One region of the Nonomuraea sp. NPDC048882 genome, then DNA from elsewhere that is predicted to be linked to it. Evidence: riboswitches for the same ligand, from Rfam matches in the RefSeq annotation. Region 1 holds a riboswitch; each other region holds the start of a gene.
The links. A riboswitch is a leader RNA that binds a small molecule or an ion and turns the genes downstream of it on or off. The one in region 1 is predicted to bind cyclic di-AMP.

Region 1 (9,950 bases):
CGCCGAGAGGGAATGGCTGCCGCGGTGCCTGGCATAGGTAGCGGGGCTGGTGTATCCGAGCAGCACTCGGTCGCCCGCCTGCGTCGTCCCCAGGACGACGGAACGATCTGGTCGCACTGCCACCAGGACTCCACCGTCGGCAAGAGCGCCCAGCAGGCGATGCGGAGCGCCATGCTGGGCGAGCACGTCGGCAAGCGCAGGATTCCCGATGCTCATATGACGAACCATAGGTAGTCGGCCACGGCTTATCAGGCTAATGGCCAATAAATCTCCCGATCAAGACAAAGATGCATCCAGAGTGGATGAGTTTGCCGCGCGGTGGGTACGCCGGTCCCCGTCTCACATGGTGGGTCCCTCGTGAACGCGTTCACAAGCGACGGTTAGACTCTGTGGGACCGCCGGGGGGATCCATGGACGTGAACCCTCCCAAGCCGCCGTGACCAAAAGGATCCACACCTGTGAACAAGCCCGTCGTTCTGGTCGCAGAGGAGCTGTCCGAGGCTGGCCTCGCCGTACTCGGTGCGGATTTCGAGGTCCGCCACACCGACGGCGCCGACCGGTCCCAGTTCCTGCCCGCCCTCGCCGACGTGGACGCGCTGATCGTCCGCTCCGCCACGCAGGTCGACGCCGAGGCCATCGCCGCGGCGCCCAAGCTGCGGGTGGTCGCCCGCGCCGGCGTCGGTCTCGACAACGTCGACGTCGAGGCGGCGACCAAGGCCGGTGTCATGGTCGTCAACGCGCCGACCTCCAACATCACCAGCGCCGCCGAGCAGACCGTCGCCCTCGTCCTGGCCAGCGCCCGCAACACGGCCCAGGCGCACGCCGCGCTGAAGAACGGGGAGTGGAAGCGGTCCAAGTACACCGGTGTCGAGCTGGACGAGAAGGTCGTCGGCATCCTCGGCTTCGGCAAGATCGGCCAGCTGGTGGCGCAGCGGCTGCAGCCGTTCGGCGTCGAGATCATCGCCTACGACCCCTACCTGCCGCCGGCCCGCGCCGCGCAGCTCGGCGTCAAGCTGGTGAGCCTCGACGAGGTGTTCAAGCAGGCCGACTTCATCACGGTGCACCTGCCGAAGACCAAGGAGACCCTGGGAATCATCGGCGACGAGGCGCTGCACAAGGTCAAGCCGAATGTGCGCATCATCAACGTCGCCCGCGGCGGCATCGTGGACGAGGCCGCGCTCTACTCGGCGATCAAGGAGGGCCGGGTCGCGGGAGCCGGCCTGGACGTGTTCTCCAAGGAGCCGTGCACCGACAGCCCGCTGTTCGAGCTGGACCAGGTCGTCGTCACGCCGCACCTGGGCGCCTCCACCCACGAGGCCCAGGAGAAGGCCGGCACCCAGGTCGCGCGCAGCGTGAAGCTGGCGCTCGCGGGCGAGTTCGTGCCCGACGCCGTCAACGTCCAGGGCGGCGCCGTGGCCGAGGACGTCAAGCCGGGCCTGCCGCTGGCCGAGAAGCTCGGCCGGGTCTTCACCGCGCTCGCGGGCGAGGTGGCCACCAAGCTCGACATCGAGGTGCGCGGCGAGATCGCCGCCCAGGACGTGCGGGTGATCGAGCTGGCCGCGCTCAAGGGCGTCTTCGCCGACGTGGTCGAGGAGCAGGTCACCTACGTCAACGCGCCGCTGCTGGCCAAGGACCGCGGCATCGCCGTCGAGCTGGTGACCAGCGCCGAGAGCCCCGACTGGCGCAACGTGGTGACCGTGCGCGGTGTGCTGGCCGACGGCCGCACGGTCTCGGTCTCCGGCACGCTGTCCGGCCCCCGGCAGATCACCAAGATCGTCGAGGTCAACGGCTACGAGATGGAGATCGAGCCGACGGCCCACCTCTGCTTCCTCACCTACGCCGACCGCCCCGGCATCGTCGGCGTGGTGGGCCGCCTCCTCGGCGAGCACGGCATCAACATCGCCTCGATGCAGGTGGCCCGTGACGTCAAGGGCGGCAAGGCGCTCATCGCGCTGACCGTCGACTCCGCCATCCCGGCCGAGGTCGTCGAGCAGATCGGCGCCGAGATCGGGGCCGAGAGCGGCCGTTCGGTGGACCTGGAGGACTGACACAGCGGACTGACACAGCGGACTGACACACCTGCGTCTCTTCTGATATCAGCGGAAAAGGGCCGTTCCGTTCCACGGGGCGGCCCTTCGCGTCTCACCATGCGAGATAGTAGGACATCCGAGCAGAATGCTCAGGTACTGTTGTCGGTGATGCGCCAGGTTCTCGTACTTATTACCTGCCGCGGCGGGGCCTGTTAGGGCAGGTCGACGACCCGTCGCGGTGTGCGGCGTGTGCGTCGGCCGTCAAGTCCCTCCGTCCGGTCCGTGACCCGGACCACGCGATCAGGCCCGGTCGGATTCCCGACCGGAGTCCGGCTTCCCAGTCGAACGACGTCCGCGAAATGAGATGAGTGACATGTACGAGATGTATGCCTGGAACCGTGCCGACGACCACGAGGACGAGGCGGTCGAGGCCGTGCAGATGGCACTGGACCGGCGCGACAACGGCGGCGCTCCGCAGAGCTCCGGGCAGTAGAACAGGGCTAGAACCCGGCTAGAGCGCGGCTGGAGCGCAGCTAGATGGCGGCGCCTTTCAGAACTCCAGCCGGTAGAACACCGCGGTCCGCCGCATCCCCGGCACCAGTGAGGCGATCCGGGCCACGACGCGGTGGGTGACCGACAGCAGGTCGAACCCGTCGATGTCGAACGCGCTCACCGCCGACAGGCAGCGCAGGCCCGGATGGATCGCCGTCAGCTCGGCGGGGCCGTCGATGCCCCAGTGCATCGTGGCCCCGGCCTTCCGCACCGGCCTGTTCAGCCGTTGCAGCCGCAGCCCGAACGAGCTCAGCGCGTCGAAGACGAACAGGCCACTGGGGAACCGCTCCACGATGGCCCGCAGCAGCGCCCGGCCGCCGTCCGGGTCCAGGTAGTAGAGCAGGCCCTCGGCCACGACCAGCGCGGGGGCGTCGGCGGGGACCCGCTCCAGCCAGGCCAGGTCGGTCACCGACGTGCCGACCGTGGCGTAGGCCCGGCGTTCGGGGAACAGCCGCCGGCGCAGCTCCACCACCTCGGGATAGTCCACGTCGTACCAGCGGACGGAGTCCGGCGGATCGAGCCGGTGTACACGCGTGTCGAGCCCGCAGCCCAGGTGCAGCACCGTGGCCTTGGGGTGGGCGTCGAGGAACCCGGCGGCCCACCTGTCCAGGAAACGTGCCCTGAGCGCGACCGCGGCGGCACTGCCCGGGGTCATGCCCATTCTGCCGAAACCGTGCTCGATCCGGTCGAGCGTCTCCGCGGCCATGCGGTCGCCGAGGATCGGGCGGGGGGATCGGGCGTCGAGCGCCCTGCCGTAGAGCGTGGCGAGGAGGGTGGCCTTCTCCTCCGTCAGGTGCACCTTCTCGGGTGACATGCCTTCACGCTACGTCCGCGCGCGCGGCGCACGGCGGGTGGGGCGGACGGCGGCTCCGCGCTCTCTGCGGCCGCGCGCCGGGCGGGTGCGGGTGGGCGGCGGCCCCGCGCGGCCGCCGCCCACTCGCCGTCTATCTCGTGCGGCTCACTCCACGGAGGCGGTGAGCGGGGTGGGGCCGGTCTCCTCGCGGTGTTCGAGCACCTGCTTCCACTCGCGTACGCCCGCGCGATCCGGCCGGACCGCTCCGACGAACGCCTGCCTGCGCCAGTCGGAGAACTTCTCCTCCTTCACCACGTCGCCCGTGTGCGGCGAGTGGACCATGTAGCCGGGTTTGGAGATCATGCCCACGTGACCGAGCCCGCTGAAGAAGACCAGGTCACCGGGCTTGAGGTGGTCCCAGGAGATCTTCCTGGAGAACGCGCCGAACTGTTGCGCGGCGGTGCGCGGGAGTTCGATCCCGGCCGCCTCGTAGGCCCGGAGCATCAGCCCCGAGCAGTCGTAGCCCTGCCTGCTCGCTCCGCCCCAGACGTACGGGGTGCCGCGTTTGTCCATGGCGTATCTGATGGCGATCTTCCAGGCGGGAACGGGGAGTTGCTTCTCCTGGATGCGCCTGATCTCGGCGCCGGTCAGGGTGGTGGTGTCGTCGTCGGGGGTGGCTGCCTGGGCTGCTGGGGTGGCCAAGGTGAGTCCGGCGGCCGCGGCCGCCAGGACGATGGCGATGCGAGACAGAGCACTTGTCCTTCCATGGGGCCGGCCGGGTTAGCTGACGGGCTCGGGCCTGGAAGACAGCCCTACGGCGCGCTGGGCGCCGATTCGCCCCTGGGGGAGAAATGGGTCCCCGGCTCCACACAGCGGTTGTGTGGATTAGGCCCGATGGACTTTAGCGAATGGGTCAAGAGGTCGTAAACCCCCCAAATCGGACGTCCGGACCTTGAGATGGTGTGTTCGTCAGACGAGACGAGCCGGTAAGGTACAGCCCATGGAGTCGCGTAACATCCGCTTGGCCGTCATCCCCGGGGATGGCATCGGCACCGAGGTCGTCGCCGAAGGACTCAAGGTCCTGGAGGCCGTGGGTACGAAGATCGAGCCCACCCACTACGAGCTGGGGGCCGCACGCTACCACCGCACGGGCGAGACGCTGCCCGACTCGGTGCTGGAGGAGCTGCGCGGCTTCGACGCGATCCTGCTCGGCGCCATCGGCGACCCCAGCGTGCCGCCCGGCATCCTGGAGCGCGACCTGCTGCTGCGCCTGCGGTTCACCTTCGACCACTACGTCAACCTGCGACCGGTCAAGCTGTTCCCCGGCGTGGAGACGCCGCTGGCCGACACGCCCACCGAGGACATCGACATGATCGTCGTCCGCGAGGGCACCGAGGGCCTCTATGCCGGCACCGGCGGGGCCATGCGGCGGGGCACGCCCCACGAGATCGCCACCCAGGAGTCGCTCAACACCGCCCACGGCGTCGAGCGCGTGGTGCGTTACGCGTTCGAGCAGGCCAAGTCGCGGCCGCGCAAGAAGCTCACGCTCGTCCACAAGACGAATGTGCTGTCCTACGCCGGAGACCTGTGGCAGCGCACGGTCAACCGCGTGGCCGAGGAATACCCCGAGGTCACCACCGACTACAGCCACATCGACGCGGCCTCGATGTTCTTCGTCACCCAGCCCGAGCGCTTCGACGTGATCGTCACCGACAACCTGTTCGGCGACATCATCACCGACCTCGGCGCGGCCATCGCCGGCGGCATCGGCCTGGCGGCCAGCGGCAACATCAACCCCGAGCGGACCGCGCCCAGCATGTTCGAGCCGGTCCACGGCAGCGCGCCCGACATCGCCGGCCAGGGCAAGGCCGACCCCACCGCGACCATCCTGTCCGTCGCCATGCTCCTCGACCATCTCGGCCTGCGCGCCGAGGCGGCCAAGGTCGAGCAGGCGGTCGCCGACGACATCGTCGAGCGCCTGGCCGGCTGGGCCGGTCGCACCACCCACGAGATCGGCGACGACATCACCGCGCGAGTATCCGGCTAGGACCGCCTAGCCCCGATCAAGCGCCTGGCGGTCCGAGGAGGGCTGCCGGGCGCTTTTTCGTGTGCGGGTTCCGGCGACCGCGCAGGCGAATCCAGCGGCCAAAAGGACTAACCACCCCTTTGGCCCCTTGCTATCCCATATGGCGAGACAATAGGAAGTACGGACTGCCCTTACGGGCATGGCCGCTCATCGCAGCGGGCCCGCAGCCGGCGGGCAGATCCCGCAGATCCGGTAACTTTCGGTAGATTTCGGTAGATTTTCGGTAGACCGCAGAGAGAAGGACCGCCGTCATGACCATCGCTCAGAAGCTCAGCTTCGACGTGCAGCTATCCGACCACGCTCGCACCGCGGCCGAGCGGGAGCAGGTACTGGCGGACCCCGGTTTCGGGCAGACCTTCACGGATCACATGATCTCGATCGACTACACCGAGGGCCAGGGCTGGCACGACGCCCGGCTGCTGCCGTACGGGCCGCTGCAGCTCGACCCCGCCACCTCGGTCTTCCACTACGCGCAGGAGCTGTTCGAGGGCCTCAAGGCGTATCGCCAGCTCAGCGGGTCGATCGTGACCTTCCGCCCCTACGCGAACGCCGCCCGCTTCAACCGCTCGGCCGCGCGCATGGCCATGCCGGAACTGCCCGAGGAGACCTTCGTCGACTCGCTGGAGCTCCTCGTCCAGACCGACAAGGAGTGGGTGCCCACCACCGAGGGCCACAGCCTCTACCTGCGCCCCTTCATGATCGCCACGCAGGCGGGGCTGGGCGTCAACTACCCGTCGAAGACCTACAAGTACATGGTCATCGCCTCGCCGGCGGCTTCGTACTTCACCGGCGGCCTCAAGCCCGTCTCCGTCTGGCTGTCCACCGAGTACACCAGGGCCGCCCCCGGCGGCACCGGCTTCGCCAAGTGCGGCGGCAACTACGCCGCGGCCTTCGTCGCACAGCGGCAGGCGGTGGAGAACGGCTGTGACCAGGTGGTCTGGCTGGACGCCCACGAGCACCGCTACGTGGAGGAGATGGGCGGGATGAACCTGTTCTTCGTCTTCGGTGGCAAGCTCGTCACCCCCGCGCTCACCGGCACCCTGCTGCCCGGCATCACCAGGGACTCGATCCTGGAGCTGGCCGGGGACCTCGGGCTGGAGACCGAGGAGCGGCTCATCACCGTGGACGAGTGGCAGGCCGCGTGCGCGTCGGGCGAGCTCACGGAGGTGTTCGCGTGCGGCACGGCCGCTGTGGTCACGCCGGTGGGCACGGTCAAGGGCGCCGACCGCTCCTGGACCATCGCCGACGGCACGCCCGGCCCGGTGACCATGCGGGTGCGCGAGGAGCTGGTGGGCATCCAGTACGGCGCCCGCCCCGACGCCCACAACTGGATCCACAAGATCGTCTGATCTGGAACTCCCCGGGACCACGCGGCCCCGGGCCCCCGGGGCCGACGCGCCCCGGGGAATCCGGTCACCAGAGTTCCCCGGTTTCCACGGCGAATTCCCAGGGCGCCGGAAGAATGAGCGGTTCGGCGCCCGCCACCAGAATTTCCGTCCCGTATTTCCCGCCCTCAGGCCGGCCGAAGAGTTTCACCGTGCACTGCAGCGGATCGACCAGCAGATAAAGCGGCACCCCGCCCTGCGCGTATTCGCCCGGCTTGACGTGATAATCCTCGTAGACGCTGCCGGCGGTGACGATGTCGACGAGCAGCACGGTCGCGTCCCCGTACACCGCGTGTTCCATTCGCATGCGCGGGCGGCGGGGCACCACGGCCAGGTCGGGCACGTAGCGGTCGGCGTTCCTGCCCAGATAGACGGTGATGTTCGGCCAGATCTCCCAGCCCCGCTCGACCGCCGGGCCGATCAGCCGGCACACCATCTGGAAGACGAGCGTATTGTGCTGCCATGTCCCGGATTCGTTCACCACGATCCGGCCGCGCGCCGTCTCCACCCGATATTCAGGAAGCAGATCGCGCACGCTGCGAAATCGCTCTTCGAGTGGCCCGGCCATGCCTTCCGTCCTTCACCTGCGTCGGGGGTGATCGAGCGTACGGCCGGACGGGTGTGTGACAACAGGGTGTGATCGTCGCCCGCCGATGTCGGACAGGTATGGGCCCGGCAAAGGTCCCGCACGATCCCGCCGGGCGGGCATGCCTTATGCGGGCGTTGTTTCCGCTTCCGGTAGGGTTCGCGCGATCGACGAGGTGAGAGTGGGCTGATGATGAAGCGGTTGTTGGCGGTCGCGGTGGCGGGACTGGCGATCGCCGTGCTCGGGGTGCTGGCGTTCTCCGAGCCGGGCGAGTCGTCCGACGGCGTGACCCTGACCAGGCAGGCGGACGGCTCGATGGTCCTGGCCGACCTGGGGAGCAAGGCCCCCGTGCTCGACGTGTACGAGGACTTCGACTGTCCCGTCTGCAAGGACATGCACGCCAAAGTAGACACGACGATTCAGCGGCTGGCCAGGGAGGGGAAGGTGAAGGTCGTCTTCCACACCGTGACGATCTTCCGTGACGAGCCCATGCGCTCCAACTCCATCCGCGCCGCCGCGGCCGCCCGCTGCGTGCCCGAGCCGAACTGGCTGGCCTTCAGGGACGCGCTCTACGCCATGCAGCCCGCGCCGCACGGCCAGGCGTCCGGGTTCGCCGTAGCCGACCTGGCCGCGGCCGCGCGGAAGGCGGGCGCGTCGGTGGACTCGTGCGTGACGTCGCAGTCGTACGCCGAGGTGCACGTGGCGGAGACGGCCAAGATCCCGCTGGAGGGCACGCCGACCGTGGTCCTCGACGGCCAGTTGCTGGGCAACGAGGCGTTCGACCCGGCCGCTCTGGAGAAGCTCATCACCGGAGGCATCGGCGTCCAGGTGTGACCAGGCTTGTGCCCGGACCTGAGGTGACCTGGAATAACACGCCCGTGCGCACCGGCAGTGTCCATGGGGTGAGACCGGTGTGCCAGATGGTGAATCCATGTGGCAGACTGGACGGCACCATGTTCTACGGTCTGCTCATTATCGGCAGGCGCGCCGGCTGACGAAGGACACCGCCGGCGCGCAGACCTCTCACGTCCGTGAGGGGTCTTTTTGTTTTCCCGAAGACTCCGAAGCTTCCGCAGAGAAGAGACACCTCATGGCCGACGACCGCTTCCACGTATACGACACGACACTGCGAGACGGCGCACAGCAGGAGGGGCTCACCCTCACGGTCGCCGACAAGCTCGCCGTGGCGCGGCATCTGGACGGCCTGGGCGTCGGCTTCATCGAAGGGGGCTGGCCGGGCGCCAACCCCAAGGACACAGAGTTCTTCAGGCGCGCTCAAACAGAGCTCGACCTGAAGCACGCGCAACTCGCCGCGTTCGGCGCGACCCGCCGGGCAGGTATGAAGGCAGCCGACGACCCTCTGGTTGCCGCGTTGCGCGAATCCGGCGCGCCGGTCGTGACCCTTGTCGCCAAGAGTCACGACCGGCACGTGGAGCTGGCCCTCCGCACGACTCTCCAGGAGAACCTCGCGATGATCCGCGACACGGTCTCTCACCTTCGTGCGGAGGGACAGCGAGTCTTCCTCGACGCCGAGCACTTCTTCGACGGCTACAAGTCCAATCCAGCCTACGCGCTGGAGGTCCTGCGCACCGCCGCCGAGGCGGGGGCCGACGTCATAGCCCTGTGCGACACCAACGGCGGCATGCTCCCCGACGAGCTGGCCGAGATCGTCCAGGACGCCGTCCGCGCCGGCGCCCGCGTCGGCATCCACTGCCACGACGACACCGGCTGCGCCGTGGCCAACACCCTGGCCGCCGTCAGGGCCGGAGCCACCCACGTGCAGGGGTGCGCCAACGGCTACGGCGAGCGCTCGGGCAACGCCAACCTCTTCACGGTCGTGGCCAACCTGCAGCTCAAGCGGGGGTACGACCTCGTACCCGAAGAGTCGCTCGCCGACATGACCCGCATCGCCCACGCGATCACCGAGCTGACCAACGTCACCCCCAACTCCCACGCCCCCTACGTCGGCACCTCCGCCTTCGCCCACAAGGCCGGGCTGCACGCCAGCGCCATCAAGGTCGACCCCAACCTCTACCAGCACATCGATCCGGCGCAGGTGGGCAACGACATGCGCATGCTCGTCTCCGACATGGCCGGGCGGGCCTCGGTCGAGCTCAAGGGCCGCGAGCTGGGCTACGAGCTGACCCCCGAGCACACCAAGTCACTGGTCGAGCGGGTCAAGGACCTGGAGGCCAAGGGCTTCACGTTCGAGGCCGCCGACGCCTCGTTCGAGCTGCTGCTGCGCGACACCGTCCAGGGCGAGCGCAAGCGCCACTTCGACGTCGAGTCCTGGCGGGTCATCGTCGAGCGCACCAAGGGCGGCGAGCTGGTCAGCGAGGCCACGGTCAAGCTGCATGCCAAGGGCGAGCGCATCGTCGCCACCGGCGAGGGCAACGGCCCCGTCAACGCCCTCGACAAGGCCGTACGCCAGGCGCTTGAGCAGCTCTACCCCGAGCTGGCCAAGCTGGAGCTGGTCGACTACAAGGTCCGCATACTGGAGGGCACCCACGGCACGGAC
Region 2 (9,950 bases), on a different contig from region 1:
CGCCGACCAGCGCAACCGGCTCATGACCGGGCTCGGCGGGCTGGTGGCGCAGACCAGGGTCGAGGTGACCGTGGTCTTCGACGGGGCCGAGCTCAACGCCCCCGTGCAGGTGGTGGCCCCTCGCGGCGTACGGGTGCTGTTCAGCGCCCCCGGGGAGATCGCCGACGACCTCATCCGCCAGCTCGTCCGCGCCGAACCGCCGGGCCGGGCCATCGCCGTGGTGTCGTCGGACCGCGAGGTCGCCGAGTCCGTCCGGCGGATGGGAGCCAGACCCGTTCCGTCGGGTTTGCTGCTGCGCAGGCTCGGTCGCGCCTAAGTTACGAAATGGCGGTTTAGTCGAACCACACCCGCCACTTCTGTACTATTTCGCCCCAGATATAATCCCTGGGAGGCGACAAAGTGAGGTTTGGCCGGGTGCCGGTGGCCACGGGTCTCGCGTTCGGGCTGATGCTGATCCCCATGGGGGCGGCCACAGCTGACCCCAAACCCACGCTCGCGCAGGCGAAGGCCAAGCTCGACAAGCTCAACGACAAGGCCGACAAGGTCGTCGACCGCTACAACACGGCGACCGAGCGCTACAAGAAGGCCAAGTCCACGTACGGCGAGCTCAACGCGAGCTACAAGCGCAAGCTGGCCACGGTCGCGGACCTGCGGGCCGAGGTCGTCGGCATGGCGGTCTCCAGCTACCAGGCCGGCAACGACGTCACCTCGTGGCCCGGCATCTTCGGCGCGCCCAACCCGCAGGACATGCTCGCCGGGCTGGCCCTGGCCGGGCAGGTCTCGCAGGAGAAGGCCGAGAAGCTGGCGGCCTTCGACCGGGAGAACCGGGGCCTGAAGGTCGAGCGGGGCAAGGCGCAGAAGGCGCTGCAGGACGCCGACAAGGAGCGCGACGGCGTCGAGAAGGAACGCGCGGAGATCCTCAAGCTGATCAAGGATCAGAAGAAGCTGCTGGAGAAGCTGGGGGCCTACAACCCGGGCAACCCCAACAGCGTGGGCCTGAAGTACACCGGCCCCGCCTCCGGCAGCGCGGCGGCGGTGCTGCGGTTCGCGTTCGCACAGGTGGGCAAGCCGTACCGGTTCGGTGCCACGGGGCCGAGCTCGTACGACTGCTCGGGGCTGACCCAGGCGGCCTGGCGGGCGGCCGGGGTCTCGCTGCCCCGTACGACGTGGCAGCAGTGGGCGTGGGGAGCCAACCGCAAGGTGGACCTCAAGTCGCTGCAGCCCGGTGACCTCATCTTCAGCGCGGGGCTCGGGCACGTCAGCATCTACGCGGGCAACGGGCAGATCGTGCACGCGCCGCAGACGGGTGACGTCGTCAAGGTGGTCAAGCTCTCGTCGTACGGCAGCACGCTGGTGGGGGCCGTGCGTCCGTAGCGCCGGTTTCCGATCCCGCCGTCCGGCCGCTCTCGGCCGGCGGCGGGATTTTTTCTGCCTCATCCTACTATGGATCATCGTTCGTGAGACGGAGTCGCGTTCTGGAATGCCTTGTGGCCTGTGTTGATGCCTACGGCCGCCGCCGTACATATCCGGAAATCTGCCGTGACTCTCCCTTAAGGCGGGCACAAGCCTCGGGAGCGCTCCCAGGTCCCGAACGCGTGATTTAAACGGGAAATCTGTGACATAAGCGACAACTTGGACCTGACAATCTTGGGCCCGCTCAAGTGTGAGCAGGGTCACATTTCCATAACATAACCTGGTGTTCCAGCAGGGGTTTCGAACCTGACAAAGTCCTCTGTCTGATCTTTACAGCCGGGCTCACGCTTTGCCGATCCTTGAACTTTCGGCGTAGCTTCTGGCGTCGTCGCGGTGCACAAGCCATGGCCCCGCGAACCCGCATCGGTCCCCTCTCGATGTGCGACAGATAGAAATCCGCCGGTCGTTCCCCGATATCCCCATGTCATTTCATCGGGGCTTCGACCTGCCCAATCCGTGCAGCCAGGAGGCACGGAGCCGGGGACCCAGCGATCCCACGTTTCCCCAGGGATCAGGGGTGAATCGGCGCGCTTATCGCGCCGTAGGGCGACTTCCAGGCCCGAATCCGTCAGCTAACCCGGTAGGCGTTCGTGGAAGACACAAGGAGAAATCCTGTCCAGCTCCCTGCATAACCCCCGTCTGTCCCGCCTTGCCCTGAGTGGCGTAGCGCTCACCATGACCGTGACGGCCGGAGGTTCCATCCTCCTTGCCCCAACGGCTCAGGCGGAGACGACGAGCGAATCGACCGTCACGACGGTGAAGGCGGAAACCACCGCCAAGACCTCGAAGAAGGTCACGGCCGCCCAGCGAAGGGCAGCCAAGGTCGCTCGGCAGCAAACGAAGGCCCGCAAGGCCGTCGCCGTGGCCAAGAACCAGATCGGTGACCCGTACCGATACGGAGCCACAGGACCTGGTTCGTTTGACTGCTCCGGTCTCGTCCAGTTCGCCTGGAAGAGAGCCGGAGTGAAGCTCCCGCGGGTGGCGAGCAGCCAGTTCGCCCGCATCAGGAACAAGATCTCCTGGCGGCGGTTGAAGCCCGGTGATCTCATGTTCTTCAACGGGCTCGGCCACGTCGGCATGTACGTCGGCAAGGGCAAGATGATCCACTCGCCTCGGACAGGCGAACGGGTGCGCATCGACAAGCTGGGCGGTTGGCGCCGGTCGTCATTCGTCGGCGCGGTCCGTCCCGGCATGTGAAGAAGCCCCGCCCGGATCCACGGAAAGCCTTCCCGGATCCGGACGGGGCTCTCGCACGTCCAAGGCGCCTCTCACACGTCCAGGGCCGCCCCCGGCCCGTCCCCGGCCCTCACGGCGCACCTACGGCCACCCGCGAGGCACGCCAGGGCACGTTCAGGATCCCCATGGCACGTCCGTGTCACCCTGTGGGGCCGGGCGGCCGGAACGGCGGTGTGGACCGGCCCGCGTGGGCGGCGGCGGATCGGCCGGGATGAAGTCCGTGCGGGTCCGGCTACGATCGGGCTTCGTGTCCGAGCAGGTGAGCCGACGAGCCGTGGTGGCCTGCCTGCTGCTCATCGCCTCCGGCGGCGCGCCGCTCCACGACTCCCCGATCCTTCCCCCGGAGGCGCGCGACCTCTGGCCGGGCCGCGGCACGGTGATCCGCCGCGGACGGCTCTCCACGGTCGTGGGCCCCGGCGACGGCAGCGGTGGCGGCAGCGGCGGTGAAGACGCCCGCGGCGCTGCAGGCGACGACAAGGGCGGCGGCAAGGACGGCGACGGCAGCGGTGGCGACGGGCTGGAGGAGCTGGCGGCGAGGGCCGACAGGGCCGGGCTCAGGGTCGCCCGGGTGCTCGGCCGGCCGGTGCGCCCGCTGGTGATCGTGCCGGACTCCGCCCGGGACGCCGCCCGCCTGGCGCGGGTGGCCCGGGTCGACGGGCTGGCCGCGCTGGCCGACGGCGGGCGCGTGATCGTCGTTCCCGAGCTCTTCGCCACCCTCACCCCCACCGGCAAGGACGTGGTACTCGCCCACGAGCTTACCCACGTCACAGCGGGCACCGACGGGCTCCCGATCTGGCTGTACGAAGGATTCGCCGACTACGTGGGCTACCGCGACGCCGGGCTGCCCGTGACGACCATCGCCGCCGAACTGGTCGCCGAGGTACGCGCGGGACGCCTGCCGGACGCGCTGCCCGGCCCCGCGGACTTCGCGGCGGACGGCCGGGACCCGGCGCGGCCGGCGCGTGCGTACCAGGAGGCGTGGCTGGCGTGTCGCTTCCTCGCCGACCGGTTCGGCGAGGAGACCCTGGTGAGGCTCTACCGCGCGGCCAGGACGACCGGCGCCGACCGGGCGCTCGCCGCGCGGGGACTCACGGCCGCCACACTGACGGCACGGTGGCGCGCGTACGTGCGGGATCAGCTCGGGTGAAGGGGAGCCAGATGAGCGAACGGCAGGACACGGAGGACTCACCGAGGCAGGACGAGCCCCCGGACGGCACCACGACGGCGGTGACCGCCACGAACCCACCCGGCCCCGGCGACACCACCCCCGCCCCGGAACCCGCCCCAGGGCCCACCCCAGGGTCTGGAGAGACGCGTGACAGGCCGGACGGAGGGGAGGAGGGAGCTGTGGGGGAGCGGGAGCCGGATTCCGACAGCGGCCTCAGGCGGCCGGCGGCGATCACGCTCGTGCTGCTCGGCCTCGCCGTCCTGGCCGTGGCCGTGTTCAGCACGCCGTGGCAGGCGCTGATCGGCGGCCCGCCGGACCCGTCCCGCGACTTCACCGCCGCCCAGATCGCGAAGGCGCGCGCGTTCGACGCGGCCACCAGCCTGCCCGCCTACCTCTCGCTCGCCCTCACGCTCGTCTTCGCCGGCCTCCTCGTCGCCACCCCGTTCGGCGCGAAGGTGACAGGGCGGCTGAAAGGCCCGTGGTGGCTGCGGGTGATCCTCGGCGTCGTGCTGATCACCGCGATCACCGAGCTGGTCAGGTGGCCGCTGGGCGTCTGGTACGAGACGATCCTGCGCGACTACGGCCTGTCGGTCCAGAACTGGTCGAGCTGGGCGGGGGACCGGCTGAAGAGCATGGGCGTGGAGGCGTTCCTGCTCTGCGTGATGCTGCTGGCCCTGATGGCGCTGGCCCGCAGGGTCAGGCGCTGGTGGATCCCGGCGGCGGCGGGCGCGTTCGCGCTGACGGTGGCGGCGTCGTTCGTCTATCCGGTGGTGTTCGAGCCGATCTTCAACGACTTCACCCCGATGCGGCCGGGCCCGCTCCGCACCGAGCTGCTTGAGCTGGCCGAGCGCGACCGGGTGCCGGTCGAGGACGTGCTGGTGGCCGACGCCTCGCGCAGGACGACGGCGCTCAACGCGTACGTGTCCGGCTTCGGCGCCACCCGGCGCATCGTCGTCTACGACACGCTGCTGCGGGCGCCCGAGCGCGAGGTCGCGCTGGTCGTCGCGCATGAGCTCGGCCACGCCAAGCACGACGACGTGCTGCACGGCACGCTTCTCGGCGCGCTCGGGTCGGGGCTGGGCGTGATCGTGCTGTTCCTGCTGTTCGGCACGGTACGGCGGCGCACCGGCGTCACCTCGATCACCGACCCCCGCGCGGCCGGCGCGCTCATGGGCCTGATCACCCTCGGCTCGGTGCTCCTCGGCCCCGCCCAGAACCTGATCAGCCGGCACGTCGAGGCCAGGGCCGACACCCACGCGCTCGACCTCACGCGGGACCCGGCCACGTTCGTGGCCATGCAGAAACGCCTCGCATTGACCAATATTTCCGACTTGTCGCCGGATGCGGTGGAATATGTGCTCTATGCCTCCCATCCCTCCGCCCCCCAGCGCATCGCGCTGGCCCGCGCCTGGGCCGAGCTGAACGGCGTCCCGCGACCGTGACCCACCCCGCGAGCGGCCGGCCGCACAGCGTGCTCTTCGTCACGAACGACTTCCCGCCCAGGCCGGGCGGCATCCAGTCGTTCGTGCACGGGCTGGCGCTGCGTACGCGGGACGCGGTGGTCTACGCCCCCGCCTGGCCGGGCTGCGCGGAGTTCGACCGGCGCCAGCCGTACCAGGTGGTCCGGCATCCGACGCGGCTGATGCTGCCCACGCCGGCCGTCGCCCGCACGGCGGCCGGGCTCGTGGCCGAGCACGGCGCGCGGACCGTCGTGTTCGGGGCGGCGGCCCCGCTCGGGCTGCTCGCCCCCCGCCTGCGCGCGGCCGGCGCGCGGCGCGTGGTGATGCTCACCCACGGCCACGAGGCGTCGTGGGCGAGCGCGCCGGGCTTCCGCTCGGTGCTGCGCAGGATCGGCGCGCACGCCGACGTCGTGACCTACCTCGGCGACTACACCCGCGAACGGCTGATCGCCGCCGTTCCGGAGGCCAAGCTCGTCCGGCTCGCGCCCGGCGTGGACGTCGAGCAGTTCCACCCCGGCGCGGCCCCGCCCGGTCTGCGGGCCGCGCTCGGCCTGGCCGGCCGGCCCGTGGTCGTGTGCGTGTCGCGCCTGGTGCCGCGCAAGGGCCAGGATCAGCTCATCAGGGCCTGGCCCCACGTGCTGCGCTCGGTGCCGGACGCGGTGCTGCTGCTCGTGGGCGGTGGCCCGTACCGGCGGACGCTGGAGCGCCTGGCGGCCGGGCGGGAGTCGATCAGGTTCACCGGCACGGTTCCGGCGGCGAGCCTGCCCGGCTACTACGCGGTGGCGGACGTGTTCGCGATGCCGTGCCGTACCCGGCTGAAAGGGGTGGACGTGGAGGGGCTCGGGATCGTGTTCCTGGAGGCGTCCGCGAGCGGGCTGCCTGTGGTGGCGGGCGCGTCCGGCGGCGCGCCGGACGCGGTGCGGCCCGGCGACACCGGGCTCGTGGTCGACGGCGAGAACACGGGAGAGGTGGCCCAGGCCGTCGTGGAGCTGCTGAGCGACCCCGCCAAGGCCCGCAAGCTGGGCCGGGGCGGGCGCGACTGGATCACCCGCGAGTGGGCCTGGGACCAGGTGGCCGCCCGCTTCCATGCTTTGCTCTAGCCCCCTCTAACCCTTCGTCGAGCCCAGCGTCAGCCCCGCCACGAACTGCTTGTGCAGCAACTGGAAGACGATCAGCGTCGGCAGCGCCACCAGCATCGACCCGGCGGCCAGCAGGTTGTAGTCGGTGAAGAACTGGCCGCGCAGGTTGTTCAGCGCAGAGGTGACGGGCAGCTTGTCGCCCGACGACATCAGCACCAGCGCCCACAGGAAGTCGTTGTACATCCAGGTGAACTGCAGCGTCGACAGCGCCGCCAGCACCGGCCGGCACAGCGGCAGCGTCAGCCGCCAGTACCGCTTCCACACCCCGGCCCCGTCCACCAGCGCCGCCTCGGTGATCTCCTCGGGGATCGTGCGCATGAAGTTCGCCATCACGAACACGCAGAAGCCGAACTGGAAGGCCACGTGGATGAGGATCAACCCCAGGTAGGAGTCGTAGAGCGACTGCGAGTCCGACAGCCATCCGGGCAGCGGGACGAGCGTGTAGAACGTGTACAGCGGGGTGATGAGCACCTGCGGCGGCAGCAGGTTGCCCGCGGTGAAGACGATCAGCAGGACCTTGCGCCCCGGCACGCGCAGCCGGGCGATCGCGAACGCCGTGAACGAGGCCAGGAAGAGCGTCACCACCACGCCGGGCACCACGATGATCAGCGTGTTCAGGTAGTAGCGCGGCAGCTCGGCCTGCGTCCACGCCTGTACGTAGTAGTCGAGCGTGAGGTGTTCCGGCATCGAGACGTAGCCGAGCCTGGCGGTCTCCTCGTACGGCCGTACCGACGCGTACACGGCGAGCGCCAGCGGCAGCAGCCATCCCAGCGCCACCAGCCCCAGGAAGACGTGCAGCAGGACCCGCAGCGGCCGGACCGGACGCCGCGGCGCGGCGGGCCCCTCCTGGGCCGGGGGAGCGGCGGCGGGGGCGGTGAGCGTCATCGCTCCTCCCTGAACAGCTGCGACAGGTACGTGACGATGAACCCGATCGAGATCGCCAGCAGGATCACCGCGATCGCCGAGCCGAACCCGATCCTGCTGGCCTCGCCCACGATGTTCTCCGTGACGAGCACCGACAGCAGCTCAAGCCCGTTCCTGCCCTTGTTGATGGCGTAGACGACGTCGAACGCCCGTAGCGCCTCGATCACCGTGATGACCAGCACGATCACGTTCACCGGCCGCAGCGTCGGGAACACCACCCGGAAGAACGCCTGCCGCTCGCTGGCCCCGTCGATCGCCGCCGCCTCCTTCAGCGCCGGATCGACCGCCTTCAGCCCCGCCAGATAGATGATCATGACGTAGCCCACGTGCCGCCAGGCGGCCGCGACCATGACCACCCAGATGTTGATGGAACTGTCGCCCAGCCAGTCCACGCTCAGCCCGGTCACCGCGTTCAGCACGCCGTAGTCGGAGGAGTAGACGAGCTGCGCGATGAAGCCGACCACGGCCAGCGACAGCACGACCGGCATGTAGAGCGCGCTCTGGTAGAACCGCGACAGCCGCAGCCGCCGATCCAGCAGCACCGCGCAGAACAGCCCGAACGGCGTCGCGACCAGCCCCAGGAAGCCCAGCCACAGCACGTTGTTGCGGACCGCCGACCAGAACGGCGGATACTCGGCCGACAGGTCGTGGTAGTTGCGGCCGCCGACCCACTCGATCGGCCCGATGCCGTTCCAGTCGGTGCCGGAGAGCCCGACGGAGGCCAGCGTGGGCCCCCAGATGAGGCCCACGTTGACGACGATGGCCACCCCCAGCCCGATGACCAGGACGGTCACGTCGCGGGCGGAGTAGCGACGGGTCTTGACGGCCATCAGCGGAAGATGTTCGCCTTCTGCTTCTCGATGCTCGTCAGCAAAGAGTCGATCTCGTTCGGCTCGCCGACGAACGACTGCAGCGACGGGATCATCACCGTGGAGGCGAAGTCGGGCCGCGTGTCACGGTCGAGGAACTGCGCGATGTGCGTGGCCTTCGACACCAGCTCCGCGCCGCGCTTCTGCAGGGCGCTGTAGCCGGAGGTGTCGGCCTTCGAGCTGGCCGCCAGCGTGCCGGGGTCGAGCCCGGTGGCGATGTTCTGCGAGGCGGGCTGGGCGAAGTGCTTGAGCAGCGCCTTGGCGCCCTCGACGTTCTTGGCCTTGGCGGAGATCATGTAGCCGTCGATGGGGGCGTCGATCGAGTCGGTCCCGTACGCCGGGTTGATCTCGGGGAAGGTGAAGAAGTCGAGGTCGTCGCGGTCGGCCTCGGGGAACTGCTGGGCGACGAACATCCCGAGCAGGTACATCCCGGTCTTCTTCTGCGCCAGCGACTGCCCGGCCTCCTGCCACGTACGGCCCAGCGCCGCCGGCTGGTGGAACTCCATCAGCCCCCGCCAGGTGTCGAACACCTGCCTGACCCGCGGATCCGTCCACGACTCCTTGCCGGCCATGAGCGAGACGTGGAAGTCGTAGCCGTTGGTGCGCAGGTTGAGGATGTCGAACGTGCCCATCGCCGGCCAGCCGTCCTTGTCGGCGAACGCGATCGGGATGAGCCCGTCGGCCCGCATCTTCCTGGCCAGCGCGGTGAACTCGTCGAGCGTGGCGGGCGGCGTGTAGCCCTTCTCCTGCCACACGCTCTTGCGGTAGAAGACGGCCCACGGATAGTACGTGAACGGGATGAAGTACTGCTTGCCGTCGACCCCGGTCGACTGGTCCTTGAACGCCTGCGTGTAGTTGCCGCCGATCTCCTGCCACACGTCCGAGATGTCGGTGGCCAGCCCCTGCTCGGCGAAGAACTGCATGCGGTAGCCGGCGAACCAGGTGAAGACGTCTTCCGGCGTGCCGCGCAGGTAGCGGTTGATGTTCTCCTGGAAGGTGTTGTGGTCGACCGTGTTGATCCTGGTCGTGGCCTGGGTGAAGCCCTTGATCACGGTGTCGAGGCTCTTCTTCGGGATCTCGTCGGAGGCGTTCGAGCCGATCGTGACCGTGCCCAGATCGCCGCCCGTCCGTCCGGGGGCGGGAGCGGGGGCGTCCGAGCCGCACCCGACCAGTAAGGCGGGCACGCCGAACGTGGCGGCGGCCCCGAGCAGGAGATCGCGGCGGGTGATCGGCGAACGTTGGGCCATGATGGTTCCTCCTTGCCGGACCCTTCAGATTCCCCCGAGTTCCCTCACCTTCTTTCATCAGAAATCGAACATTTCCCACTGTCAACGCACGGTTTCGGAACGAATGCCCGAGAGCGGTGCTGTCGGACTCGGGTCACGAAGACGGGCGGGCCCTGTCGGAACCTGTTGAGATCCGGCCGCCTCGCCGCTCACCCTCCCGGCCGGCCGGCGCCTCCTGAGGCATGCGAAGAGGGCGGGCCGCGTACGTGGCCCGCCCTCTTCGTAACCTCGCGGCTACATCCTCACGGTCAGTTGACGTCGAGCTTGCGCTGGATGGCGATGAGGATGTTCATCATCTCCAGCTGGCCCTTCTGCAGGCTGGAGATCTGTCCGTCGACCTTGTCGAACCCCGCGTCGACCTTGGTCTCGAGCTGGTCGAACTTGGTCTCGAGGCT
Region 3 (9,950 bases), on a different contig from region 1:
CTGACGAAGGAGGGCCTCCGCATGACGTACACGCCGCATGGGGACGCGATGACGCCGCGCCTGGCGCAGGAGCTCACGGCGGCCGGGCTGGACCCGGCCGAGGTGGACGCGCTGATCGACCGCGCGTTGGCCGAGGATCTGCAGGATGCGGGCGATGTGACGAGCCTGGCCACGATCCCCGAGGGGCAGCGCGCGGTGGCCGACGTGGTGGCCCGCAGGGACGGTGTGGTGGCCGGGCTGGCGGTGGCGGAGGCGGTGTTCGTCCGGCTCGGGGCCGCCCGCGCCGAGCGCGGTGCCAAGGACGGCGAGCGGGTGCGGGCCGGGGACGTGCTGATGACCGTCGAGGGCCCCGTACGCGCCCTGCTGACGGCCGAGCGCACCGCGCTCAACCTGCTCACCCACCTGTCGGGAGTGGCCACGCTGACCGCGCGCTGGGCCGAGGCCGTCGGCGGCACGGGCGCGCGGGTGCGCGACAGCCGCAAGACCCTGCCCGGCCTGCGGGCATTGGAGAAGTACGCGGTACGCAGCGGCGGCGGCGTGAACCACCGGATGTCGCTGTCGGACGCCGCTCTGATCAAGGACAACCACGTCGTGGCCGCGGGCGGGGTGGCCGAGGCGTTCAGGGCGGTCAGGGAGCGCTACCCCGACCTGCCGATCGAGGTGGAGATCGACCGGCTCGACCAGCTCGACCCCGTGCTCGACGAAGGGGCTGAGCTGATCCTGCTGGACAACTTCACGGTCGAGGACACCGCGCGTGCCGTACATATCGTGAAAAATCGGGCGAAAAATAGGGTTGCTCTTGAGGCGAGCGGGGGATTGACCTTGGAATCGGCCCGTGATGTGGCGGAAACTGGCGTTGACTACCTTGCGGTGGGAGCCCTGACGCACTCAGCGCCGGCCCTTGACATCGCTCTGGATCTGCGGGGGTAATGAATGCTGCTCACGATCGACGTCGGCAACACGCACACGGTGCTGGGGTTGTTCGAGGGCGAGGACGTCATCGAGCACTGGAGGCTGGCCACCGACGCCCGCCGTACCGCCGACGAGATCGCCGTCGTCCTCCAGGGGCTGCTGAGCCAGTCGCCGCTGCTCAAGGGGGCCGACATCGACGGCATCGCCATCTGCTCCACGGTGCCGAGCGTGCTCAACGAGATGCGTGAGATGTGCCGCCGTTACTACGGCGACGTGACCGCCGTGATCGTGGAGCCGGGCATCCGCACCGGGGTGCCCGTACGGATGGACAACCCCAAAGAGGTCGGCAGCGACCGCATCGTGAACGCGCTGGCCGCCATCGACCAGTACGGCGGCCCCTGCGTCATCGTCGACTTCGGCACCGCGACCTCGTTCGACGCCGTCTCCGCCAAGGGCGAATACGTCGGCGCGGTCACCGCCCCCGGCATCGAGATCTCGGTGGACGCCCTGGCCGCCGCCGGAGCCCAACTGCACAAGGTCGAGCTGGTCAGGCCGCGCTCGGTGATCGCCAAGAACACGGTCGAGGCGCTGCAGGCCGGGATCATCTACGGCTTCGCCGGCCAGGTGGACGGCATCGTCGAGCGCATGACGGCCGAACTGGCCGACGACCCCGACGAGGTGACGGTCGTCGCCACCGGCGGGCACGCGGCGCTGGTCGTGGGCGAGTCACGTTCGATCGACGTGCACGAGCCGTGGCTGACCCTCATCGGGCTGCGGCTCGTCTACCATCGCAACACCGCCTGAGCTCCGGCACACGACGAGCGGCCCCCCGCTCGGGTGGGGGGCCGCTCGCGCTTTCACCCGTCACTCGCTCTCGGCGGTGTAGATGTACTGCCAGTGGCCGCACTTGACGGGGAAGTTGCTGTGGGGGCCGATCTGGCAGACCTTCGCCCGCAGGCTGAAGACGTCGTGCTCCTGGAACTGGAACCACTTCGAGCCCGGGTAGCCGCAGTACTTCTTGTAGTAGACCGGCGACCAGTCGTGGTCGAAGTCGCTGGCCTCGAACTTCACGAACGCGCACTTGCCGCCGGCGCGGTAGGTGCGGTTGTCCAGGTCCCAAAGCCGGCCTCTGACCGTGACCTCGTTGGACTCGCCGTCGTGGTCCCAGTCGACGCCCACCCAGCCCTGCGCCTTGGCCTTGAAGTGCTTGGCGTAGACGGGGCCCCAGTACTCGGAGTGGTCGTCGGGCGTGCTCGCGTAGGCGGCGGCGGGAAGCGCCAGGGCCAGAGCGCTGGTCGCGGCGACGGCGGCGAGGCCGGTCGCGATCTTCTTGAACATCTCGTCTCCTTGAGCTCCCCTCGGGCCGGCTCTTTGCCGGCACCCCCCTTCGAGCTCGTGAGACATTGATAGGCGCGGGGCCTTGCAGAAAGTCTGCAGCAGACCGACGAGCCCTTGCAGTTCGCCATATCCCCTACCCTTTGATGTTGTGAGCGACGAACTTCCCGAGCAGATGCGCATCCGGAGGGAGAAGCTCGACCGCCTTCGCAGCGAGGGCGTCGATCCTTACCCGGTGAACTTCCCACGTACGGCGACCAACGCCGAGGTCAGGGAGAAATACGAGGGCCTTGAGCCCGACACCGCGACCGGCGACCGGGTCGCCGTCGCGGGGCGCGTCATGCTCAACCGTGTGGGCGGCAAGCTCTGCTTCGCCACGCTTCGCGACGGCAGCGCCGACCTCCAGGTGATGATCTCGCTCGACAAGGTCGGCGAGGAGTCCCTGGCCGCCTGGAAGCGTGACGTCGACCTGGGCGACCACGTGGGCGTCAGCGGCGAGGTCATCACCTCGCGCAGGGGCGAGCTGTCGATCCTGGCCGAGAGCTGGCAGATCACCTCCAAGTGCCTGCGCCCGCTGCCGGAGAAGCACGTCGGCCTCACCGACCCCGAGGCGCGGGTGCGTCAGCGCTACGTCGACCTCATCGTCAACGACGAGGCCAGGACGATGGCGCGGGTACGCAGCGCCACGGTGCGCGCGGTGCGCGACTTCTGGCACGAAGAGGGCTATCTGGAGGTCGAGACGCCGATGCTGCAGCCGATCCACGGCGGCGCGACGGCCCGGCCGTTCAAGACCCACATCAACGCCTACGACATGGAGCTCTACCTTCGCATCGCGATCGAGCTCTACCTCAAGCGGCTCGTGGTGGGCGGCATCGAGAAGGTCTTCGAGATCAACCGCAACTTCCGCAACGAAGGCGCCGACTCGACGCACAACCCCGAGTTCACCATGATCGAGGCGTACGGCACCTACCTCGACTACAACGACATGGCCGACCTCACCCAGCGGATGTACCAGAAGGCCGTGGTGGCCGCCCTGGACACCACGGTGGTCGTCCACGACGGCAAGGAGATCGACCTCGGCCTGCCCGAGTGGCCGCGCATCACCCTCTACGGCGCGGTGTCGCAGGCCGTGGGCGAGGAGATCACCACCTCCACCACCCTGGAGGAGCTGCGCAAGCTGGCCGACCGGCGCGAGATCCACTGGGACCCGAAGTGGGGCTCGGGCAAGATCGTGCAGGAGCTGTTCGAGGCGCTGGTCGAGCACACGCTGGTCCAGCCCACGTTCGTGATGGACTATCCGCTGGAGACGTCCCCGCTGGCCCGCAACCACCGCGACGACCCGCTGCTGACCGAGAAGTGGGACCTGATCGGCTTCGGCACCGAGCTGGGCACCGCCTACTCCGAGCTCAACGACCCGATCGAGCAGCGGCGCCGGCTGGTGGAGCAGTCGCTGCTGGCGGCCGGGGGCGACCCCGAGGCCATGCAGGTCGACGAGGACTTCTTGCAGGCGCTCGAATACGCCATGCCGCCCACAGGGGGCATGGGCGCCGGCATCGACCGGATGATCATGGCGTTCACCGGCAGGAACATTCGCGAGACGATCCTGTTCCCGCTGGTCAAGCCCACCCACTGAGTCACGGTCACCCGGCGCGGCCCCGTCGGGCCGCGCCGGGCCTTGCCCGGGATCGAACCGGCCCCGCCCGGGTGCGCACCGGTCCCGCCCCGGTGCGCCGGGGTGCGCCTGGCCTCAGCCGTCGCCGATGAGGCCGACTCGGGCTCTCAGCTCCCGCACTCTCCTCACGGCGTAGTCGTGAAACTCCCTTCCGGCCCGCCCGGTTCCCGGCCCGAGCGCCGCTGTAAGCATCGGGTCAAGGCGCGCGCCAGGATCTCACTACGGCCGCGGCTCCGTTCGTGATCCTCCGCAGGCGCTCCGAGCGGTTCGCTGATCGTCGTGTCCGGAAGTGGCCACGCCGGAGCGGACCCGAGAGCGGGCTCGCCGGGCGGAGCGGCGAGCAGGTCGCCGGTGATCACCTCCAGGCGCGGGCTCGGACGCCGGCACCTGCGGAAAGTGACGCCCTGATCGCCAGGGCGCGTGGCCAGGTGCGCTCCTGCCGGTCCGTCCGTACGAGCGGCCCGGCCTGCTGACCTGGGCCTGTGCCGGCCATGGGCGCGGTGCCGCGACCGCAGCGCGGATCGCGGAGCGGCAGGGTGCGGAGGACGTGCGTGGTGGCTGCGAGTGATCAGACGCGCGTGCGGAACAAAGCGGTCCAGGCGCGAAGACCGCGATGACGGGGATAAGGATCACGCAGAAATTCGCCGTCGAATGGATCAAAACCCAGCACGTCCACCGCGTTCGTCATTGCGGATCCGGCCTGCGCGGAAGGCTCGATGACTTCGCGTATCGCCCGACGATCATTAGCGACATATCGCGAGTGCGTCATATATATCGGATCATGTCAATAGCGCTCGTCAAGAGCTCGGATTGTCATGCTTGACGACCTTTCCAGGATGCGTTTAACGTCTGCGAGGAGCGACTTCGGCCCACTTGAGAGGCCCAAGTTCAGCTGTTGGGGGGGAGGGCTCCCGATGGATGTGCTCACTGAAGGCGTCGAGCTGAGTCATGCCGATCTTGCGTTGCTGTCGGAGCTGGCCAAGGGAGTCACGGTTGACCGGGTGGGAAGACGTCTGGACATCAGCGGTCGTACCGTACGTCGGCGATTGCGCGGCATCTGCGACCGCATCGGCGTGGCCACGGCGATCGAGGCCGTGGCCTGGGCGGCCCGCCGCCAGCTGATCTAGCGGCGGGCACGTCTGGCGACAGCGCCGGCGAGCCGTGGGCAGGGGCTCAGTCGGCGATGCGTACGGCGCCGGCGAACGGCCGGTTGGCGATCGAGGCGATGCGCACCACGTCACCGGTCCGCGGCGCGTGCACCATCATGCCGCCGCCGAGATAGATGCCGACGTGGTGCAGGTCGCTGTAGAAGAACACCAGGTCGCCCGGCCGCATCTGCTCGCGCGGGATGTGCCGGCCCGCCGTCCACTGGCTGCCGGTGTAGTGGGGCAGTGAGATGCCCACCCTCTGGTAGGCGGCCATGACCAGACCGGAGCAGTCGAAGGAGCTCGGCCCCTCGGCGCCCCAGACGTACGGCTTGAGCTGCTGTGTGAGCGCCCAGCGCGCGGCCTGGGCGGCCTTGCCGGCGCCGACGATCGGCAGGTCGACGCGGGTCGCGCGGGTGCCGGGCCGCCCGGCCTCGCCCAGCGCCCGGCTGAACAGGTTGCTCTCGACCTTGGTGACCAGCTTGGTGATCTTGTCGCGCTTGCCGCCCAGCTCGTTGACGAGCTGCTCGACCTCGTCGATGCGCGCCTTGGCGCCGGCCCTGGCCCGCTCGGCGGCCGCCCTGGCCTTGGTGACCTGGTTGACCGCCTCGCCCTGCTGCTGCTCCAGCACGTACGTGGTGGCGGCGCGGTCGAGGAAGGTGTCGGGGTCCTTGGAGGTGGTGAACGCCAGCACCCGGCCCAGGCCGCCCGTGATGTAGGCGTTCTCGGCGAGCATGGCGGCCTTGGCCCGCTTGGCGGCGAGATCGGCCTCACTGGTGGCCAGGGTCTTCTTCGCGGCCTCTGCGGCCTTCTTGGCGGTCTTGAGCTTCTCCCGCTGGCCGTTGTACTGCTCGCTCAGCGTCTCGATCTCGGTGTGCATCTTCTCGACCCGCTTGGCCAGCTCCTTGAGCGAGGGCTTGGGATCGGCGGACGCCGAGGCGACGGGGATCGCGAGGAGGACCGCGGCGATCGTGAGACTCACCACACCGAAGCGGTGTGGCCGCCGAGGTCGTTCCGGAGGGCGGGCGTGCTTGCCCGCCGTCTTCCCCCCACCGTCGTGCGTGCGCTTCACCAACGAGCTCCTCTCATGGACGCCTACCGGGTTAGCTGACGGGTTCGGGCCGGAGCAGCCCTACCGAACGATTCGGATTCACCCCAGTGGTGACGATGGGGGTCGTCACCGGCGGGTCCCCGGCTTCCCTCACGGGAATTGGGCGTGTCCCTCACGTTGTGACACGTGGGGGACATCGTCGCAGGACACTAATGCACTCCGGGTTCGTGCTCAACCAGAACTGCCGAGTCTGTAGAGGTTTCACAACCGAAGGGTCACAAGGTGATCTCGTGGTCACTCGTACAGAAGCGACTTTATGTCCCCTTTGCCCTTGCTTCCGCCGCAGCCGCGAGGTCGGCGCCAGGGACGCGCCCATATGACCGGGTCATGTAACAGGATGGGCCGGGACATGGCAGTTAGGGCCGAGCCGTAATGACATCTGTACTCTGGAGAGCCATGGAGCAGGTGGCCGAACTGACGATGCCCGAGACCGCGGTGGTGGTCCGGCGTGCCCGCACGCCGGATGTGCGCACGGTCAGGAGGCTAGTGGACACCTACGCGGGCGCGGGCCCGCGGCTCCTGGAGAAGGCCACAGTGACCCTGTACGAAGACGTGCAGGAGTTCTGGGTGGCCGAGCGGGGCGGGCAGGTAGTCGGCTGCGGCGCGCTCCACGTGCTGTGGGAGGACCTCGCGGAGGTCCGCACCGTGGCCGTGGATCCCGAGTGCCGGGGCATGGGCGTCGGCCATCGGATCGTCTCGGCGCTGATACAGCAGGCGACGGATCTGGGTCTGCGGCGTGTATTCTGTCTAACTTTTGAGGTCGATTTCTTCGCGAGACTCGGGTTCCGCCCGATACAGGGCACCCCCGTCTCACCCGAGGTGTACGCCGAACTTCTCGCCTCCTACGACGAGGGCGTGGCGGAGTTCCTCGACCTGGAACACGTCAAACCGAACACCCTGGGCAACACCCGCATGCTGCTCCATCTGACATCGGGTGACGCGGACCTTGACCAGATGGAAAGGTGATTGTTGATACCTATGTCGATACGTTGGGCAGCACAGGCATGTGTCCTGACACGTGCCACATGCGCACTCGAAGCGAGGTGACACGGTGAGCACCGGACAGCCGCCGTATCCACAGGACGACTCCGGAGAAAACTCTGCCCCCGGCACCCCTTACGGGCAGCAGAACTCGGGCCGCCACCCCGGCGAGCCCGACCCCGACGTCACTGTGGTCGGCTACCGGGCGGACGACGCCTATGGGCAGCAGCCCCAGTACGGCCAGCAGCAGGGCTACGGACAGCAGCAGCAGTCCCAGCCCGGCTACGGCCAGCAGGGCTACGGCCAGCAGCAGCAATACGGCCAGCAGCCCCAGTACGGTCAGCAGCAGGGCTACGGACAGCAGCAGCAGTCCCAGCCCGGCTACGGCCAGCAGGGCTATGGCCAGCAGGACTACGGTCAGCAGCAGCAGTCTCAGCCTGACTACGGTCAGCAGGCTCAGTACGGGCAGCAGGGCTACGGCCAGCAGCCTCAGTCGGGTCAGCAGCCGCAGTACGGTCAGCAGCCTCAGTCGGGTCAGCAGCCGCAGTACGGTCAGCAGCAGCAGTCGCAGCCGGGCTATGGCCAGCAGGACTACGGTCAGCAGCAGGGCTACGGACAGCAGCAGCAGTCTCAGCCTGACTACGGTCAGCAGGCTCAGTACGGGCAGCAGGGCTACGGCCAGCAGCCTCAGTCGGGTCAGCAGCCCCAGTACGGTCAGCAGCAGCAGTCGCAGCCCGGCTACGGCCAGCAGGACTACGGTCAGCAGCAGGGTTACGGCCAGCAGCAGCAGTCCCAGCCCGGCTACGGCCAGCAGGGCTACGACCAGCAGCAGGCTTACGGCCAGCAGGGCTACGGGCAGCAGCAGCAGTCGCAACCCGGTTACGGCCAGCAGGGCTATGATCAGCAGCAGGCCTACGGTCAGCAGCAGGGTTACGGGCAGCAGCAGCAGTACGGGCAGGGGGGCTACGGCCAGCAGCCCGGTTACGGGCAGGCCTACGGCCAGCCGGTCGGCGTCCAGCCGCCCGGCGCGCCGGCTCCGCTGGCGGAGTGGTGGCAGCGGTTGGTGGCGAGGATCATCGACATCGTCATCCTCTACATCATCAACATCGTCATCGGCGTGATCTTCGGCCTCTTCCTCGTCGCCAGCTACTCCTCCCAGACGGGCGCGAGCAGTGGCCTCCTCACCTCCTCGGTGGTGGGGATCCTGACGAGCGTGATCGTGACGGCGCTGTGGGTGGTCTACGACTTCTTCCTGCTGAAGTCGAAGGGCCAGACCGTCGGCAAGATGGTGATGGGCATCAAGGTCGTCCCGATCGGGCAGATGATGCCGCCCGGTGGCCTGCCCACCGACATGGCGCTCAAGCGCGCCGGCGTGACGTGGGGCGGTTGGATCCTCAACGTGGTCCCGTTCGTCGGCTGGCTGGTCGGCTGGGCCGTGGTGGCGCTCAACGGCGCCTCGCAGCTGTGGGACAAGCCGTTGCAGCAGACCTTCGCGGACAAGTTCGCGAAGACCGTGGTGGTGAAGATCAAGTAGGTCTTCTCTCCGCAAAACCAGGGGCCGGCTTCGCGCCGGCCCCTATGTTTTGGGCGTGGGGCCGTACACAATGAGGTCCCTACGCCGAGACGCGAGGTGGGAGTTATGGCCGGGACCGCGCCGCGCCCGGACGCGCCACCCGCTGAATGGTGGGAACGCCTCGGCGCCCGGCTGATTGAAGCACTCGTCTTCGGGGTCTTCTATTACATTCTGTTCATCGGGCTATGGGGGTTCTTCCGAACTGTCGGGATGGCCGACGTGTTCGGCGGACGACTGCCCGGCGTGTTGGCATGGGCGGTGGCGGGGCTGGCATATGCCGGCTACGACTGGCTGGCTCATTCCCGCCACGGCAGGACGTTCGGTAAGGCGATCATGCGGATTCGCCTGGCGCCGCAGGGTCTTCAGGCCCGTGCACTGCTCAAACGAGCACTGATCTATCCCGCCCCGCTCATGCTGATGGGCATTCCGGTGGTCAATCTCCTGGCCGGAATGTTGCTGTTCGGCGTAGGGTTGCTCGTCCTGATCGACAAGCCGCTGGAGCGGGGTCCGCACGACAGGGCGGCGGGAACGCGCGTGGTAAAAGATCTTCGCTGAGCCGGGCGTACCTGGGCGGATGCCTTTTCGCAAAATTTTCGCTTGATCCGGTAAGGAGCCTGGAGAGACTGGCATTAGGCTATGGGGCGTCTGGGTTGCCGGGTGTCGGCGCCCCTGTGACACGCAGGGCAGCTGTGTGCCGCTATGGTCGGATGCGGGTGGTTGTAGCCTGCGTGTCTTGAGGGAGCGGGGCTCTCTGCGGTCACGCTCCCAGCGCTTTTTGCGCCCCCGAAACCCCGCTGGCCGTGGAGGCGAGGACGAATGGAAGCCCTAACAGACGTATTGTCAGCGCTCATCCCCCCGGTGGTGGTGGGTGGCGCCTTCATCTTTGGCGTAGTGAAGTTGGTCCGGTCCGAGGCCGTCCAGGGCCGTCGAAACCGCGAGGATCAGCCCGAGAGCCAGAACTGATCGGCTAGTCAGCCGAATCCCCGTAGCGCTGAATTGTCTCCACGCCTTTCCGGGTATATGTTTGGGCAGGCGAATGAAACAATGCTCCGCGAAAGGATTGCGTACATGGCCAAGCAGATCCAGGAGATTCTCATCGATGACCTCGATGGGGGCGAGGCCAATGAGACGGTCAGCTTCGCTATTGACGGCTCCACCTATGAGATTGACCTCAGCGACCTTAACGCGAAGAAGCTGCGGGACGCTCTCACGCCTTTCGTG

Region 2: another riboswitch for cyclic di-AMP. It lies ahead of AB0C27_RS32920 (C40 family peptidase); the one in region 1 lies ahead of AB0C27_RS26510 (C40 family peptidase).
Region 3: another riboswitch for cyclic di-AMP. It lies ahead of AB0C27_RS54065 (C40 family peptidase); the one in region 1 lies ahead of AB0C27_RS26510 (C40 family peptidase).

Annotation. Positions count from the first base shown of each region.
Region 1 is NZ_JBEZGB010000007.1:346,794-356,743, reverse strand. It holds gene AB0C27_RS26525 (hypothetical protein) at 1-123, opposite strand, end outside; gene serA (phosphoglycerate dehydrogenase) at 459-2,048, shown strand; gene AB0C27_RS26515 (class I SAM-dependent methyltransferase) at 2,581-3,396, opposite strand; gene AB0C27_RS26510 (C40 family peptidase) at 3,541-4,077, opposite strand; cyclic di-AMP (ydaO/yuaA leader) riboswitch at 4,131-4,277, opposite strand; gene AB0C27_RS26505 (3-isopropylmalate dehydrogenase) at 4,376-5,422, shown strand; gene AB0C27_RS26500 (branched-chain amino acid aminotransferase) at 5,713-6,810, shown strand; gene AB0C27_RS26495 (Uma2 family endonuclease) at 6,875-7,414, opposite strand; gene AB0C27_RS26490 (thioredoxin domain-containing protein) at 7,622-8,266, shown strand; gene cimA (citramalate synthase) at 8,523-9,950, shown strand, end outside.
Region 2 is NZ_JBEZGB010000010.1:194,806-204,755, forward strand. It holds gene AB0C27_RS32910 (NYN domain-containing protein) at 1-316, shown strand, start outside; gene AB0C27_RS32915 (C40 family peptidase) at 400-1,374, shown strand; cyclic di-AMP (ydaO/yuaA leader) riboswitch at 1,910-2,075, shown strand; gene AB0C27_RS32920 (C40 family peptidase) at 2,149-2,670, shown strand; gene AB0C27_RS32925 (hypothetical protein) at 2,957-3,856, shown strand; gene AB0C27_RS32930 (M48 family metallopeptidase) at 3,868-5,319, shown strand; gene AB0C27_RS32935 (glycosyltransferase family 4 protein) at 5,316-6,437, shown strand; gene AB0C27_RS32940 (carbohydrate ABC transporter permease) at 6,444-7,361, opposite strand; gene AB0C27_RS32945 (sugar ABC transporter permease) at 7,358-8,230, opposite strand; gene AB0C27_RS32950 (ABC transporter substrate-binding protein) at 8,230-9,516, opposite strand; gene AB0C27_RS32955 (hypothetical protein) at 9,804-9,950, opposite strand, start outside.
Region 3 is NZ_JBEZGB010000034.1:3,373-13,322, reverse strand. It holds gene AB0C27_RS54090 (L-aspartate oxidase) at 1-930, shown strand, start outside; gene AB0C27_RS54085 (type III pantothenate kinase) at 934-1,716, shown strand; gene AB0C27_RS54080 (hypothetical protein) at 1,777-2,250, opposite strand; gene lysX (bifunctional lysylphosphatidylglycerol synthetase/lysine--tRNA ligase LysX) at 2,399-3,880, shown strand; gene AB0C27_RS54070 (LuxR C-terminal-related transcriptional regulator) at 4,834-5,046, shown strand; gene AB0C27_RS54065 (C40 family peptidase) at 5,093-6,046, opposite strand; cyclic di-AMP (ydaO/yuaA leader) riboswitch at 6,142-6,291, opposite strand; gene AB0C27_RS54060 (amino-acid N-acetyltransferase) at 6,572-7,141, shown strand; gene AB0C27_RS54055 (hypothetical protein) at 7,152-8,030, opposite strand; gene AB0C27_RS54050 (RDD family protein) at 8,196-8,690, shown strand; gene AB0C27_RS54045 (RDD family protein) at 8,796-9,284, shown strand; gene AB0C27_RS54040 (Lsr2 family protein) at 9,798-9,950, shown strand, end outside.